3 regions of the Ligilactobacillus animalis genome follow, and region 2 is predicted to be linked to each of the others. Evidence: predicted binding sites of a transcription regulator. Region 2 holds the regulator's gene; each other region holds the start of a gene.
The links. Region 2 encodes CtsR, which represses protease genes until heat stress. Its sites were predicted from a motif close to TTGGTCAAAAAAGGTCAAANA; they were not measured.

Region 1 (5,044 bases), 370 kb from region 2:
TTTTGAACAAAGTAAACGACCCAATCCCGTAAAACGGTTTTTCGCATCGTCAGATTAACTTGATCAAGCAAATAATCAAAAAGTGAGCTAGTCTTGCTGGGCGGGGTCACAAAATCTGGCAAGGGCTGTCCGCTTGAGCTACCATTAAATGAAACAGCCACAAAAGGGTTATCCAATTCGATCTGTGAGAGATAGTCTTGAAGTTCGCTAGCATTAAATTTGAGCATTTGGATCGATTGTTGCATTTTTTGCGTCATGATCAACTTACCTTGTTGTTTTTGTTGTAATGTTGTATCTTGTCTAAGTTTCATTTTTTTATCCTTTTTGCAAATTTATACTTGTAATTATATCAAATATATTTTAATATAATAAAGTACGCATCGCTAGTGTAATGGATCGCACGCAAGATTCCGGTTCTTGTAATCTGGGTTCGACTCCCAGGTGATGCATCAAAAACTACGGTAATAGCATCTCATTTTGGTAATGAGGTGCTATTTTTTTGTAAAAAAATAACAGCTAACATTTACCGTTAAGCTGTTATTGTGCTTAATGACTTGTTCCAAATAAATTAACGATGACTACCCCGATCAAGATCAAGGAGATCCCTAATAAGGTCAACCAATTGATGCTTTCCTTAAAATAAAAAACACTGACTGCTGTCGCTAAAACGATCCCGATACCCGACCAGACCGCATAAGCCAAACTCAGATCTAGATTTTCTAACGACTTAGTTAAAAAGAAGAAACATAGCCCATACGCAACTAATGCTAAAGTCGAAAATGATAGTCTCGTAAACCCATCTGACATCTTCAAAAAAGTCGTTCCTAAAAATTCACCGATGATCGCTGTTGCTAAATATACATAACTCATTTATTCTTCTACCTGTCCTTTCAAATTGGTCAACATCTCTTCATTTAAATCGTTCAATAAGCGCAACTTTTCTATCCCTAAAGCTTGCGCAGCTTTTAATTCCTTAGTTCGTAATTCTACCAAAACTGTCCGCGCCTGCTCTTGTCCAACTTCATTTAAATATAAGATCTTACTGCGTTTATCAGTCGGATCGGGAAGGGTCATGATCTTTTCTTCTCGGCTCAACTTGTTGACTATTGAAGTAACAGTCTGTTTAGGCAGACCTGTTTCTTTGATCAAACATGTCAACGGTAATTTAAAGTCATGATTTTCAAACACTATAAATATATAAAGCAATGATGACGTGAGCCGATTTTTAGCGATCAACTGATCATAAACATGGTTAAATGCGATCCAATCTGCAGTATAACGTTTTAGCTCGTTTTCCATTTTCGCCTCTCCTTTTTAGTCCGATTTCGTACTAAATAATAATAGGAATTTTTAGCAAATGCAAGTTTATTTGATTTGACCATTTTTGACCAATAGGTTACAATAGCAATACACAGTCAGTCACTGACTTCAAATTTATTAATATTGCGGAGGTTCCCACTATGAATTTAGTTCCTACAGTTATTGAACAATCATCTCAGGGAGAACGTGCTTATGATATCTATTCTCGTCTCTTAAAAGACCGGATCATCATGGTTTCAGGTGAAGTTAACGATGATATGGCAAATGCGATCATCGCCCAATTACTTTTCTTAGATGCTCAAGATCCTGAAAAAGATATCTATATGTATATCAACTCTCCCGGTGGTTCCGTTTCAGCTGGATTAGCAATTTATGATACTATGAATTTTGTTAATGCAGATGTGCAAACGATCGTTATGGGAATGGCAGCTTCAATGGCTTCTGTTTTAGCTACAGCTGGTGCTAAAGGCAAGCGCTTTGCATTACCTAACTCAGAGATCATGATCCACCAACCATTAGGCGGGGCACAAGGTCAATCAACTGAGATCCAGATCGCAGCTGAACACATCTTGAAGACACGCAAATTGATCAACGAGATCTTAGCCGAACATTCTGGACAAGATATCGAAACGATCGATCGTGACACTGAACGGGATAACTTCATGACCGCACAACAAGCAGTTGACTACGGTTTGATCGATGGGATCATGAAAAATAAAAAGAAAAAATAATCATTAAAAAACAAGAGTGTGAAATATGCGAGCAACGCATATGTTTCACACTCTTGTTTTTTTAGTTTGTCTTCAATAATAGATCTGTCGCAGAAATGAGCTTTTTCTTATCGATAAAAATGTATTTCATTAGATAGCCTAAGAGAACAGGCAGTACTACGAACAAACAGCTCAAACTTAAGATACTCAACCAACCTGGCGCCATAAAACCGTATGCTGTCAGCGGTCCGACCAAGCCACTAAAGCCAAAGCCAGCACTCATCGGTGTACCTTGAATATTGAATATTGCGCCTAAACCACCCATGATCGCCGAACTGATGACTACCGGCAGATAAAGAATAGGTTTTTCCAGCATATTGCCCATTTGGATCTTGGGAGTACCAAAGAAGTGAGCTATCACAGTTCCCAAGCTATTGACTGAACTTCCCATGATCGCTAAAGTGAATGCCCCAGCAGTAATACCTAAATTAGCCGATCCTGAAGCGATCCCCGTGATCCCGATCGCAGCTGCGATCCCAACTGAACTGATCGGTGAACAGATCAACACTGCAAACGAGATACCCATTAAGATCCCCATCAAAATAGGTTGTAAGAGCGTAAAGGTTTTGATCCCAGCTCCGATAAAACCAGTCACGGCTTTAACATAAGGCAAGACCCACAAACCTAAACTACCACCAATAATGATCACAATGATCGGCAACAATAAGATCGTATAATTTTTTAATTTATTTCCGATTAACTGAGCCAAGAGGACCGCAAAAACGATCGTTAGCCCAACGTTGATCACATCACCCGTTCCAGCTAAGCCAAATCCTTGCTGCGTTTTTACGATCACGCCCGAACCGACCATCGCAGCCCCAGCGACCGAACTCATCTGGACCATATTCATCTTAAAAAGATAACCGACGCTAAAACCCGCCATCGCCGGTAGTAGACTCATATTAAATATAGTGATATCCAAGACTGCATGCGCAAATGTCGGCCAGATCTTCGCCAAAGCTTGCATTAATTGTCCCAACAAAGCCCCTGGGATCAATGAGACTACCACCCCCATGCTGATACCGTTCAATACATTCAAGGTAAATTCACGTCCCGTTATTTTCTTCACACTCATAAAAAATTCCCCCTTGACCTTTTTGGTCGCTTTAATAATTGTTAATCTACCCAAAAATAATTATAAAGTCAACTTAAAAATTATAACTAACTCATTAAAAACTTAATTTAATATACAAATAAAGCCGACAATTCAGCCAAAAGCTAAATTATCGACTTTATCCATTTGAAATATTCTCATTTTCTTCTGCACGCAACTGCTGTGCATACTCATTTAACTTACGCAAACGATGATTGATCCCTGATTTTGAGATCGGTCCCCCAGCAACTAATTCACCTAGTTCTTTTAAACTGACCTCTGGATGAGCGATCCGCGCTTGGGCTACTTCTTGTAACTTTTGCGGTAAACTCTCAAGCCCGATCCGTTGATCCAAATATTCGATATTTTCGATCTGCCGTTTGGCTGCATCAGCGACCTTGTTCATGTTTGCATTCTCACAATTGACGATACGGTTAACTGAATTTCGCATATCACGAACGATCCGGATATCTTCAAACTTCAACATTGAAGCCGTAGCCCCGATCAACGATAGAAAATCAGCGATCTTTTCCGCCTCTTTTAGATAGGTGATATAGCCACTTCGCCGCTCAGTTGTCCGAGCATTTAGACCATAACGATTGATCATCTTGCAGATCGTTTCATTATGATCTTCATACAACGAATAGATCTCTAAATGGTATCGACTCGTTTCTGGATTATTGACTGATCCAGTCGCTAAGAAAGCCCCGCGTAAGTAAGATCTTACTTTGGCATCATCATCTAGAAAAGCTAACGGTACTGTTTCTTTGATCTGGAAACCATCTAAAATATCTAGATCTTTTAAAACATGATCACTTCCAGTTTTCAAACGCACGATATACAAGTTATTCTTCTTTAACTTCATCTTACGGCGTACCAGCAATTCACTTTCAACATCGTAGAACTGTTTTAATAAAACATAGATGCGCCGAGCGATCGCAGGATTTTCAGTTTGGACACTCAAAACAAATTGATGATTGACGATGCTAAGCGAACCATTCATCCGGATCAAAGCCATCAATTCCGCCTTGGCATTGCCAAAATGCACCTCAAGTGTCGTCAATTCTTTTTTTACGTCACTGGCGTATGACATTTAGCCACCCCTCTAATTCAATTCATTGGCATACCATGACTTAGGGCGTCCGAGCAACCGCATCAATTCTTTCACGACCTGTTCGCCATCATGAAAAACACCACGGTCGCGCAATTTCAAAAAGTTGTCCGAGATCACACGACACCCTTGTTCTCTCAAACCGTTAAAGTCATAAGCCACTTGATATAAATATTCATCGTATTTTTGTCGATCCATATAATCTTTTGGTACTGGTTCGGTATTGACCAGTACCGTATCGATGAAGCGTTGTCCTAAATGCCGATTCAAGACCCGCACATGTTCTGCATCGGTAAAACGTTCCGTCTCCCCCTTTTGCGTCATGATATTACAGATATAAACAACTTCAGCTTTAGTCTCACAAACAGCCCGCCCAACATTATCGATCATCAAGTTAGGCAAAATACTGGTGAATAAACTGCCCGGCCCTAAAACGATCTGATCAGCTTCCATGATTGCTTGAATAACTTCTTCTTTGGCTTCGGGTTTCTCATCATCGATCGAGGTCACCCAAACTTTTTCGATCGTTTTGCCAGCAGCCGAAATATGTGATTCCCCTGCCAAAGTCGTTCCATCATTAAAGCGCGCATTCAACGTCAACGGAATATCAGACGCAGGGTAAACGTGTCCCTGGATCCTCATCAATTCCGAAAGTTCTTGGACCGCATCAAAGATCCCACGATCATCCATCTCAGATAAAGCAGCGATCACTAAATTACCGATCGCATGCCCCGAAAAGAATTGATCGTT
Region 2 (5,044 bases):
TTAGCCATCAACTTCACGATCTGGTGCAACTCATCTTTTTCAAGTGAGTGGAAGATGACGATCTCATCGATCCGGTTCAAGAATTCAGGTCTAAAGCTCTTCTTGAGCGATTCTCTGATCTTAGCTGACATTGCAGCGTAGTCATCGACCACATTACCGGCGCCAAACCCAACGGATTTTTCGTCCCGCAAGGCTGTTGCCCCTAAGTTAGAGGTCATGATGATGATCGTATTTCTAAAGTTGACTTTGCGGCCCTTAGAATCGGTCAAATAACCATCATCTAAAACTTGCAATAAGATGTTGAACACATCTGGGTGGGCTTTTTCCACTTCATCGAGCAAGACGACTGAATATGGCTTATTGCGGACCTTTTCGGATAATTGCCCACCTTCATCATAGCCGACATATCCTGGAGGAGCACCGACTAAACGACTAGTGGAGTATTTTTCCATATACTCACTCATGTCGACCCGGATCATCGCATCTTCTGAGCCAAACATTGCTTCAGCCAAGGCTTTAGCTAACTCAGTTTTCCCGACACCAGTAGGTCCTAAGAACATAAATGAACCGATCGGACGGGTCGGGTCGCTCAAACCACTGCGCGAACGGCGAATAGCTTTAGCGATCGAACTGATAGCCTCATCTTGGCCGACCACACGCTGGTGCAGGATCTTCTCTAAGCCGACCAGCCGTTGACTTTCAGTCTTCGTCAATTGGGTAACGGGCACGCCAGTCCATTCTGAAACGACAGTGGCCACATCTTCTTGGGTCACCACAGCTTTAAACTCGCCTTTAGCTTCTTCTTCGGCTTGTTTAGCTGTGAGTTTTTCAACTTTTTCTTTTAATTTCAACACTTCTTTGCGCAATTTAGCCGCGTCATCGAAGTTTTCGTGTAAGATCTCCTCATCATAGCTATCACTGACTTCTTTTAGCTTAGCTTTGGCTTTAGATAACTGACTGCTCTTTTCAGCACTCATGATCCGCAACCGCGCTGCTGCTTCGTCCATCAGATCGATCGCCTTATCTGGCAAGAAGCGCTTCGTGATATAGCGCGAACTCAACTTGACGGCTGCATCTAAAGCATCATCGTTGATCTTGACTTTATGGTGCTTTTCATAGCGGGAACGGACACCCTTTAAGATCTCAAGGGTCGCTTGTTGGTCAGGTTCATCGACCATGACTGTCGCAAAGCGCCGTTCTAACGCAGGATCAGATTCAACGTATTTTTGATATTCATCTAATGTCGTCGCTCCGATGACTTGCACTTCACCCCGCGCTAGAGCAGGTTTTAAGATATTGGAGGCATCGATCGCACCTTCAGCCCCACCAGCGCCGATCAAAGTATGCATCTCATCGATAAACAAGATCACATTGCCATCACGGTAGACTTCTTCTAAGATCTTCTTTAGACGGTCTTCGAATTCGCCTCGGTATTTGGTACCAGCTACAAGCGAGCCCATATCGAGCATCATCAAGCGTTTCTTCGCCAAATTCTCAGGGACATCCCCATTGACGATCGCTTGGGCTAAGCCTTCTGCGACCGCTGTCTTACCCACACCAGGTTCGCCTAGTAATACTGGATTGTTTTTCGTCCGGCGACTTAAAACTTGGATCACACGCTTGACTTCACTGGTGCGCCCGATAACGGGATCGGTGTCTTCATTTTGTGCGATCGCCGTCATATCACGGGCTAAACCATCTAGCGTTTCTGTCTTAGAACGTTTTTGCGCTTCACTGGCTTGCTTAGCTAAACGTTGACGTTGGCGGTCAGTCATGCCCAATTGGCGCAACAACAACTGCCGCAAACGCCGAGTATCGACTTGTAAACTGTACAAGATCCGCGAAGATAAAATATTTTCATCATTTAATAGTGCCAATAATAAATGTTCGGTCCCGATCTTAGACGAACCCATCATCATCGCTTGGCGCAAGGCATCATTTAAGACGGCCTTGGATTTTGGTGAATATGGTAAATAACTATCTGGTGCTTGACGGCGCAAAGTCCCATACCCTGCGAGCCGCTCGATCTCTTCTTTGATATCGACACTACTTACGAGGTTTTGCCTTAAAACTTGACCGGCAACACCATTTTCCTCCAAAACAAGGGCTAACAATAAATGTTCGGTCCCGATCGCTTGGTGCTTGAAGTAGTTAGCCTGTTCTTGTGCAAGTAACAAGACTTGGTTAGCACTCGGTGTGTAAGATGTTGAATCCATAAGATCCCCTTCTTTCTATTATTGATCAGCACAACGCAGACGATTTAAAATGCGATTCAAGATCTTGGCACGGATCGCCTCTTCTAACTCATTGTCGGATAGTACTAGCGTGCTTTTCTCGATCGCAGTCGCTACTAAATGTGCTTCTTTATGTGTCAATAGCTCATTTTCATAGAGCGTTTGAATGATCTGAAATGCCTTGGTCTCGCTGATACTGGTCCCAACGTACTCGATCAATTCATCTAAAATATCCGGGTCACTGATCAAATCGACCTTGGCGATCCGAATATACCCACCTCCGCCCCGCTTACTCTCGACTAAATAGCCATTTTGCAAAGTAAAACGCGTCTTGATCACGTAATTGATCTGCGAAGGTACGCAGTCAAATTGGTCTGCGACTTCAGAACGTTTGATCTCAACTTGGGAAGCTTCAGCAAGAATACTCTTTAAATATCGTTCGATTATATCGGAAATATTGCGATTTTGCATAAAACTATCCTCAATCTGTTTGACTAACTTTGACTATAATTATAAACGTTATCCACCATGGTTGGCAATGAATTAGTGCTAATTTCTAGGGCTGATGATTTAAAATTTCCTTTATTTATCTGCCGTGAAGATCACTGCCCACACAACATGTTTAGCTGGGCAAAAATATACGAACTGAGCGCCCGTTCCTTTAGCCTGGTCAACTGAGATCGCTTGATCAGCATATTTAGCGGTCGGGCTAGTCGGATCTCTTTCCCATTTAGCATACTGTGTCTTCGTCCCCGTAAAGCTTTTTTCCTTGGTGTAACCTCTTTGCTCGTACGGCGCCAATAGCTCAGCCGTGATCTGGTCGAGCTCTTCTTTAGTATCGGCTTTAGTATAATGCTTAGCCGAACTACTGTGACTAGTTGTTGAAGAAACCACTTTATCTTTGACCGAGCTCGCTTTTTTAGCAGGTACGACTGCCACCGTGACACCGTTTTTGCCCCACGTCACGTGATAGCTACACCCACTGACTACGAGGACAAAAGCCCCGATCAGCAAAAGACAAACTGAGCGCTTTATTATGATTCCCCCTTTGAAACAAAAAGAGCCGTCCTGTATAGGTACGACTCTAACTAGTAATTGATCGGGATGACAGGATTTGAACCTGCGACCCCCACGTCCCGAACGTGGTGCTCTACCAAACTGAGCTACATCCCGAGAACAATTACTATTATAATACTAGTTTGTTAAATGTAAAAGGAAAATCTTATTTTTCTTCGGGATACACTAGACCCCAATCTCTTCTAAGCTCGGTCATGATCTCCATCACATCGGTCGAATAATCTAAGTGCATCACATTTTGGCCCCCAGAAACGGCTTGTTCCATATCAGTCACCTCATAGAACAAGGCATCTGCAGTTGCTCCACTTTCGATCACCTCTTGGCCACCATCAGCGGTATAAGTGATCGTTGCTTTTTGGCCCCGCGGATACTCATAGATCTCGATATATCCCTTATCAAAAGCGACCATCCCGCGTTTTGGTTGCTTAGCGTGCAACGTCAAAGCCAGTGTCGCCATTTCACCCGCTTCATTTTGCAATAAGATACCCGCTTGCTCGTCGACACCGCTGGGAGCTAATTTGACTTGGGATGCAACTTTATCGGGTTTTTGCGACATGAACCAGCGCGCAAAGGACAAAGCGTAGACCCCGATATCTAACAAAGCTCCTCCTGCCAACTCTGGGTTAAAGAAGCGATTGGTCATATCATAGTCTTTGTAGCTCCCAAAGTTCAACTGTAGCATGCGCAATTCACCCAAACGACCGCTTGCGATCACTTCGGCTAATTCTTTATAGATCGGCATATGGTACAACGTCATCGCTTCAGCCAAGATCACATTATTTTTTTCTGCCAGTTGCTTAGCTTCTGTCAGTTCAGCTGCATTCAATGTGATCGATTTTTCACAGAGCACATGTTTGCCCGCAGCTAAAGCTTGACGTAAATATTTGATGTGAGTGTTGTGTGGGGTCGAAATATAGATGATATCGACTTCAGGATCACTGAAGATGTCTTCGATCTGATCATAGACCTTAGTGACCCCATATTTTTTGGCAAAATCAACTGCCTTACTGTGTGTTCGATTAGCCACACCATATAAAGTACGCCCGTGAGCTGCCATGGCTTGTGCTAATTCATTTGCGATCACACCACAGCCTAAAGTTGCCCAATTATAATTTTTCAAAAAAATCCCTCCAGACTAATATTGCTACCTCGATCTTAGCAAAAACTTTCCCCCAAGACAAAGAACGTGAATTATCAACGTGATTGTTTTATCATATTCTTAAAGGAAGGTGATCACTATGACAAACACTTGGCTTTATAAGCAATTATTTACCAATTGGAAGAAATTTGAAGTTACCTATGTCAGCATTTTGATCTTGATCCAACTAGCCGTCTTTTGGATTGTCCCCGATAGCTTGATCGGTATGATCTCGGGGGTCACAGGTACGTTATCACTGGTTTACGGGATGAAAGGACGCAAGATTGCCTTTATCTTTGGGACGATCCAGTGTCTAGCCATGACTTATGTCGCTTGGATCAGTCATGCCTATGGTTCATTTGCAATGGACATCTTCTATGTCATCTCGCAACCCATCGGCTGGTTCATGTGGGGCCACGACCAAGCAACGCATCGTTTTTCGCCTGCTAGTCGCAAAAAACTCTTTGTTGGGGCTTTTGTCGCTTGGCTTATCGGCTGGTGGATCTTAGCTTTGTTACACGGACAACTACCGTATTTTGATTCGATCAATTTTGTCGTCAGTTTCATCGCTCAACTGCTCTACATCTTGAAATAC
Region 3 (5,044 bases), 770 kb from region 2:
ATTGTACGTACAACAACTTGTTTGCCGTCCATGCCTTCAACTGCTTCTTTATAAGCTTCGAATTGTTCTTCTTCTGTTGGAAGCTCACTTGCATCCATGTATAAGAATTCAGAACGGAACAAGCCAACTGCTTCTGCCCCATTGTCAACAGCACCTGTAACATCCTTAGGTGTACCAATATTAGCCCCTAAGATAACTTCTTTGCCGTCTTTGGAAACAGATTTAGCATCTTTTAATTGTTGCCATTCAGCCTTTTGAGCTTTGAAATCAGCAGCTTTTTGTTCATATTCAGCCAATTGTTCGGCAGTTGGATCAACAACTGCATCCCCAGCAATACCATCAATAATGACCATATCGCCTTCTTTGATCTCAGTCGTTGCTGAGCCAGAACCTACAACTGCAGGGATCTCAAGCGTTCTTGACATGATAGCCGAGTGCGATGTCCGCCCACCGATATCAGTGATAAAGCCCTTAACAAAATTGCGGTCTAACTGTGCTGTATCAGATGGTGTCAAGTCATGCGCTACGATCACGACTTCTTCGTTGATCAAAGCTGGGTTAGGTAAAGTTACACCCAACAAATGACTCATAACACGCTTAGTTACGTCACGAATATCACCTGCACGTTCTTGCATGTAAGCATTGTCTGTCATACCTTCAAACATGGAGATAAACATGTCGGTCACGCTCTTCAACGCAGCTTCAGCATTAACTTTTTCATTCTTGATTTGATTTTCGATTTGACCAATCATTTCAGGGTCAGCCAAGATCGTCAAGTGCGCTTCAAAAACTTCAGCTTCTTCAGCACCTAAGTTTTGGGCAGCTTTTTGCTTAATAGCTTCAAGCTCACTCTTGGAGGCTGCAACAGCATCATCTAAACGCTTAATCTCAGCTTCTGGATCAGAGATGCTGGTTTCAGAAAATGAAAGGTCAGGTTGCACGAGCATGTAGGCTTTTGCGGCTGCAATTCCGTCACTAGCTGCGATACCCTTCAACATTTTCGTCATTATTCAGCAAGTCCTTCCTTTGTCATTGTTTCTGTGATAGCAGCGATTGCTTCTGCTTCATCAGCACCATCAGCAGAGATCACAACGTCAGCGTTTTGACCTACACCTAATGACATAACACCCATGATAGATTTCAAGTTTACTGATTTACCTTGATATTCTAAAGTAATATCTGAGTTAAATTTACTTGCAGCTTGCACCAAAAGTGTAGCTGGGCGTGCGTGAATACCTGTTTCTGCGATTACGTGAAATTCTTTCTTTTCCATTGTGGATCATGCTCCTTTAAATATAAATAAGATTTGTGCAACAATTAGTAAACAAATTGATTACAGCTGCAAAAGAATTCGTTTACATTAGCGATTACACTAAGTATTGCACCTGCTATAAAAAGATAATACCATGAATTATTTATCAAGACAAGGCATCACTCTTAAACATTTTGATAATATGTCAAAAAAAATTTATTTATCATTTTTATGATAATGATAGATAACTCCGCCGCCACGTTTAGCTGTGCCGACTACATTTTTCCGATAATTATAATTTAGTAAAATTTTTTGAAAATCCATAAATTCAGCGGTTTCGATCTCAAATTCTGTGATCTCACCTGCATGCAAGCGATCTAATAGAGCTTGATAATCTTTTTCCATCCTGCTACCCCCTCTCGCACATTTTTAAATTATACCACCGATTTTTTTGCTTGCACTTAAGATAAAAATTTGTATAATAAAGCTACAAAGGTCAAAGTTGGTCAAACTAATTTTGACATTAAATTTTACCGGAAAGGTCGTGAATAGCTATGTTATGCCAAAATTGTCAGCAAAACCAAGCTACGCTACATTTAACAACAAACATCAACGGTCGCCAAACTTCGATCGATCTTTGTCCTAACTGCTATCGCGTTTTGAAAAATCAAAGTCAACTACCTCCATCTTTAGATGGTATCTTCCAAGATTCCTTTGGTAGTGACCCATTCGCTGATTTCTTCAAAGAGATCAACCAACAAAATCAACAGCGCCATACACCCGCACAAGAACCGCCAACAAAAGCCGGTGATAATGGGGATAACGGTAGCATTTTAGATAAATATGGGCTCGATCTCACTGCCCAAGCTAAAGCGGGCCAGATTGACCCCGTCATTGGGCGTGACCGCGAGATAAAACGTGTAACTGAGATCTTGAATCGTCGCACTAAAAACAATCCTGTTCTTACTGGTGAAGCCGGCGTTGGTAAAACTGCAGTGGTCGAAGGGCTTGCCCAAAAGATCGTTGACGGCGATGTTCCACAAAAACTATTGAATAAAAAAGTCATCCGCCTAGACGTTGTTTCCTTAGTCCAAGGGACCGGGATCCGCGGTCAATTTGAACAACGCATGCAAGAATTAATGGATGAATTGAAACAAAAACAAGATATCATCCTCTTTATCGACGAGATCCATGAGATCGTTGGCGCTGGGAACGCTGAGGGTAGCATGGATGCTGGTAACGTCTTAAAACCAGCTCTAGCTCGAGGTGAATTTCAACTCGTCGGGGCTACTACTTTAAACGAATTTCGGACGATCGAAAAAGATGCTGCCTTAGCGCGGCGTCTACAACCCGTTCAAGTCGAAGAACCATCTAAAGAAGAAGCTTTAGCGATCTTACACGGCCTGCGCGCTAAATATGAAAGCTATCATCAAGTTGCTTATACTGATGAAGCTCTTGAAAGTGCGATCCAGCTTTCGACACGTTACATTCAGGACCGCTATTTGCCGGATAAAGCGATCGACCTCTTAGATGAAGCCGGCTCGCGTAAAAATCTAGCCTTGCAAGCCTTTGATCCAAGCGAAGTCAAAGCTAAGATAACCCAAGCTCAGGCAAACAAAAAAGCTGCTTTAGACCAAGAAGATTACGAAAAAGCAGCATTTTACCGCGATCAAGTCGCTAAACTAGAAGAACACTTAACGGCTAAACCCCAAGCTAAAAGCGAAGTTACCGCCCAAGACATGGAAAAGATCGTCGAAGAAATGACCTCCATCCCTGTCGGCGAACTCAAACAAAAAGAGCAAGCGCAATTACAAACCTTAGCGCAAACACTTAAGCAAAATGTTATCGGCCAAGACCGCGCCGTTGATAAAGTTGCCCGCTCGATCAGACGTAATCGGATCGGCTTTAATAAATCGGGCCGGCCGATCGGTTCATTTCTGTTTGTCGGTCCTACAGGGGTCGGTAAAACGGAAGCAGCTAAACAACTGGCTTTAGAATTATTCGGGACGACCGAAGCAATGATCCGCTTTGACATGAGCGAATATATGGAAAAATTCTCCGTCTCCAAATTGATCGGTTCGCCTCCAGGTTACGTTGGTTATGAAGAAGCTGGTCAATTGACCGAACAAGTTCGGCGCCATCCATATAGCTTGATCTTATTAGATGAGATCGAAAAAGCTCATCCCGATGTCATGCATATGTTCTTACAGATCTTAGATGATGGTCGCTTGACTGATTCACAAGGTAAGACTGTCAGCTTTAAAGATACGATCATCATCATGACAAGTAACGCTGGTTCAGGTGATCCGATCGTCAACGTTGGCTTTGGCACGACGGAAAGCACACCTAACTCTGTGGTCGATAAATTGACTAAATACTTTAAACCAGAATTCTTGAACCGTTTTGATGATATTATCGAGTTCAATGCTTTGACTAAAGAAAATCTTGACCAGATCGTTGAGTTGATGCTCGAAAAAGTCGACCAAACGCTCCAAGAAAATGGAATGTCACTTAAAGTTTCGACCAAAGCTCGCCAGAAATTAGTCGAATTGGGCTATGATCCTAAGATGGGTGCGCGTCCATTACGCCGTACGATCCAAGACCAGATCGAAGACAAAGTGACCGACTTTTACCTTGACCATCCCCAAGTTAAAGACTTTTACGCCGACCTGACCGACGATACGATCGTGATCAGCGAAGCAAACGTCACTGAATAATTCAACAAACTGGGAGTTTTTTTACCAACTTCCCAGTTTTTTATTTTCAACATTTTTGTCAGATAGTTTATAATAGATATATAGAATTGGTAATTTGAAGCATACATTTTACTTCAAAAATTTTACTATATTTAGCAAAGGGGGAAATCAACATGCAACTGATCGATGTTACCAACAGCTACTCACGCATGATCCAACATGAATTAGTTAAATCACCAGTTCATTTCATCAAAGTATATACCTTAGGGAATTCAAAAGTCGTCTATAAGAAAAAACATGCTTTTTCTGAGATCGTGATCTCAAATAAAATTCGCCGGATCACCCCTAAAGAAATTGAATTTGTCAAAACTAAGCTTTTAAAAGACCGTGCCGACGCTGCGACTGTTACTACTCAAGGAAACTTAGTGGAAATAAATTTGGAGAACTAAGACCTAGAAACCTTGTAAGCTACCTTACGGGGTTTTTTATTATTAAGTACTAAAAAAATTTAGATTACCTAGTAATAATTTTGTGCAATCATTTTAGAGATACGTTATAATTGACGTGATACTGATACGAGGGAGGCGAGTTCAAGTTGGCACCGAAAAGACAAAAAAAGACAAAACATCCAAATAATGAAAAACACCGGTCACGCTTTGCTAAGCGTTCTAAGATCGAAATAGCTCCGGTCAAAGAAGCATTGCTCGAGGAACGACCAGAGATCGAGATCGAAAAAACTGCGCCAGCTCAGCAACCTATCGCCCCGGCGCCACCACTAAAAAAAGAAGCAGAGATCGTATTAGACCAAAAACAAGCGGTCACAACTAAAAATGAGATCAAGAAAAAAGCCACTACACAGGATTCAACTGTTATCTTGATCTTCCAAGATGAAGATAAGACATTCTTAGCTTCACCGCAGATCATCTCGGGTAAGCGCCACGAACCGATCAAATTTAGATTCAAAGATTTTGAAGGCTACAATTTGATCCGTGTTGATGGTTTTACGAGTGATTTTGTCTTGCCTTACGCTGCGATCACCTTTACCTATCGTAAAAAAGATGCTGGTAACATTTGGATCTTTTGCCAAGATATCGAT

Region 1: clpP (ATP-dependent Clp endopeptidase proteolytic subunit ClpP) is a predicted target of CtsR. The motif match lies at 1,372-1,392, and genes of this name have one in related genera.
Region 3: GSR62_RS02210 (ATP-dependent Clp protease ATP-binding subunit) is a predicted target of CtsR. The motif match lies at 1,745-1,765, and genes of this name have one in related genera.

What each region holds. Positions count from the first base shown of each region.
Region 1 covers NZ_CP047141.1:1,236,702-1,241,745, forward strand. The annotation lists gene rpoN (RNA polymerase factor sigma-54) at 1-311, opposite strand, end outside; gene GSR62_RS06070 (DMT family transporter) at 547-870, opposite strand; gene GSR62_RS06075 (MarR family winged helix-turn-helix transcriptional regulator) at 871-1,299, opposite strand; gene clpP (ATP-dependent Clp endopeptidase proteolytic subunit ClpP) at 1,461-2,051, shown strand; gene GSR62_RS06085 (PTS sugar transporter subunit IIC) at 2,113-3,165, opposite strand; gene whiA (DNA-binding protein WhiA) at 3,323-4,276, opposite strand; gene GSR62_RS06095 (gluconeogenesis factor YvcK family protein) at 4,289-5,044, opposite strand, start outside.
Region 2 covers NZ_CP047141.1:1,609,757-1,614,800, forward strand. The annotation lists gene GSR62_RS07935 (ATP-dependent Clp protease ATP-binding subunit) at 1-2,216, opposite strand, end outside; gene GSR62_RS07940 (CtsR family transcriptional regulator) at 2,235-2,705, opposite strand; gene GSR62_RS07945 (porin) at 2,817-3,200, opposite strand; tRNA gene GSR62_RS07950 (tRNA-Pro) at 3,334-3,407, opposite strand; gene GSR62_RS07955 (Gfo/Idh/MocA family protein) at 3,457-4,437, opposite strand; gene pnuC (nicotinamide riboside transporter PnuC) at 4,550-5,044, shown strand, end outside.
Region 3 covers NZ_CP047141.1:476,226-481,269, reverse strand. The annotation lists gene ptsP (phosphoenolpyruvate--protein phosphotransferase) at 1-1,007, opposite strand, end outside; gene GSR62_RS02220 (phosphocarrier protein HPr) at 1,007-1,273, opposite strand; gene GSR62_RS02215 (hypothetical protein) at 1,469-1,657, opposite strand; gene GSR62_RS02210 (ATP-dependent Clp protease ATP-binding subunit) at 1,807-3,969, shown strand; gene GSR62_RS02205 (DUF1827 family protein) at 4,122-4,397, shown strand; gene GSR62_RS02200 (MucBP domain-containing protein) at 4,544-5,044, shown strand, end outside.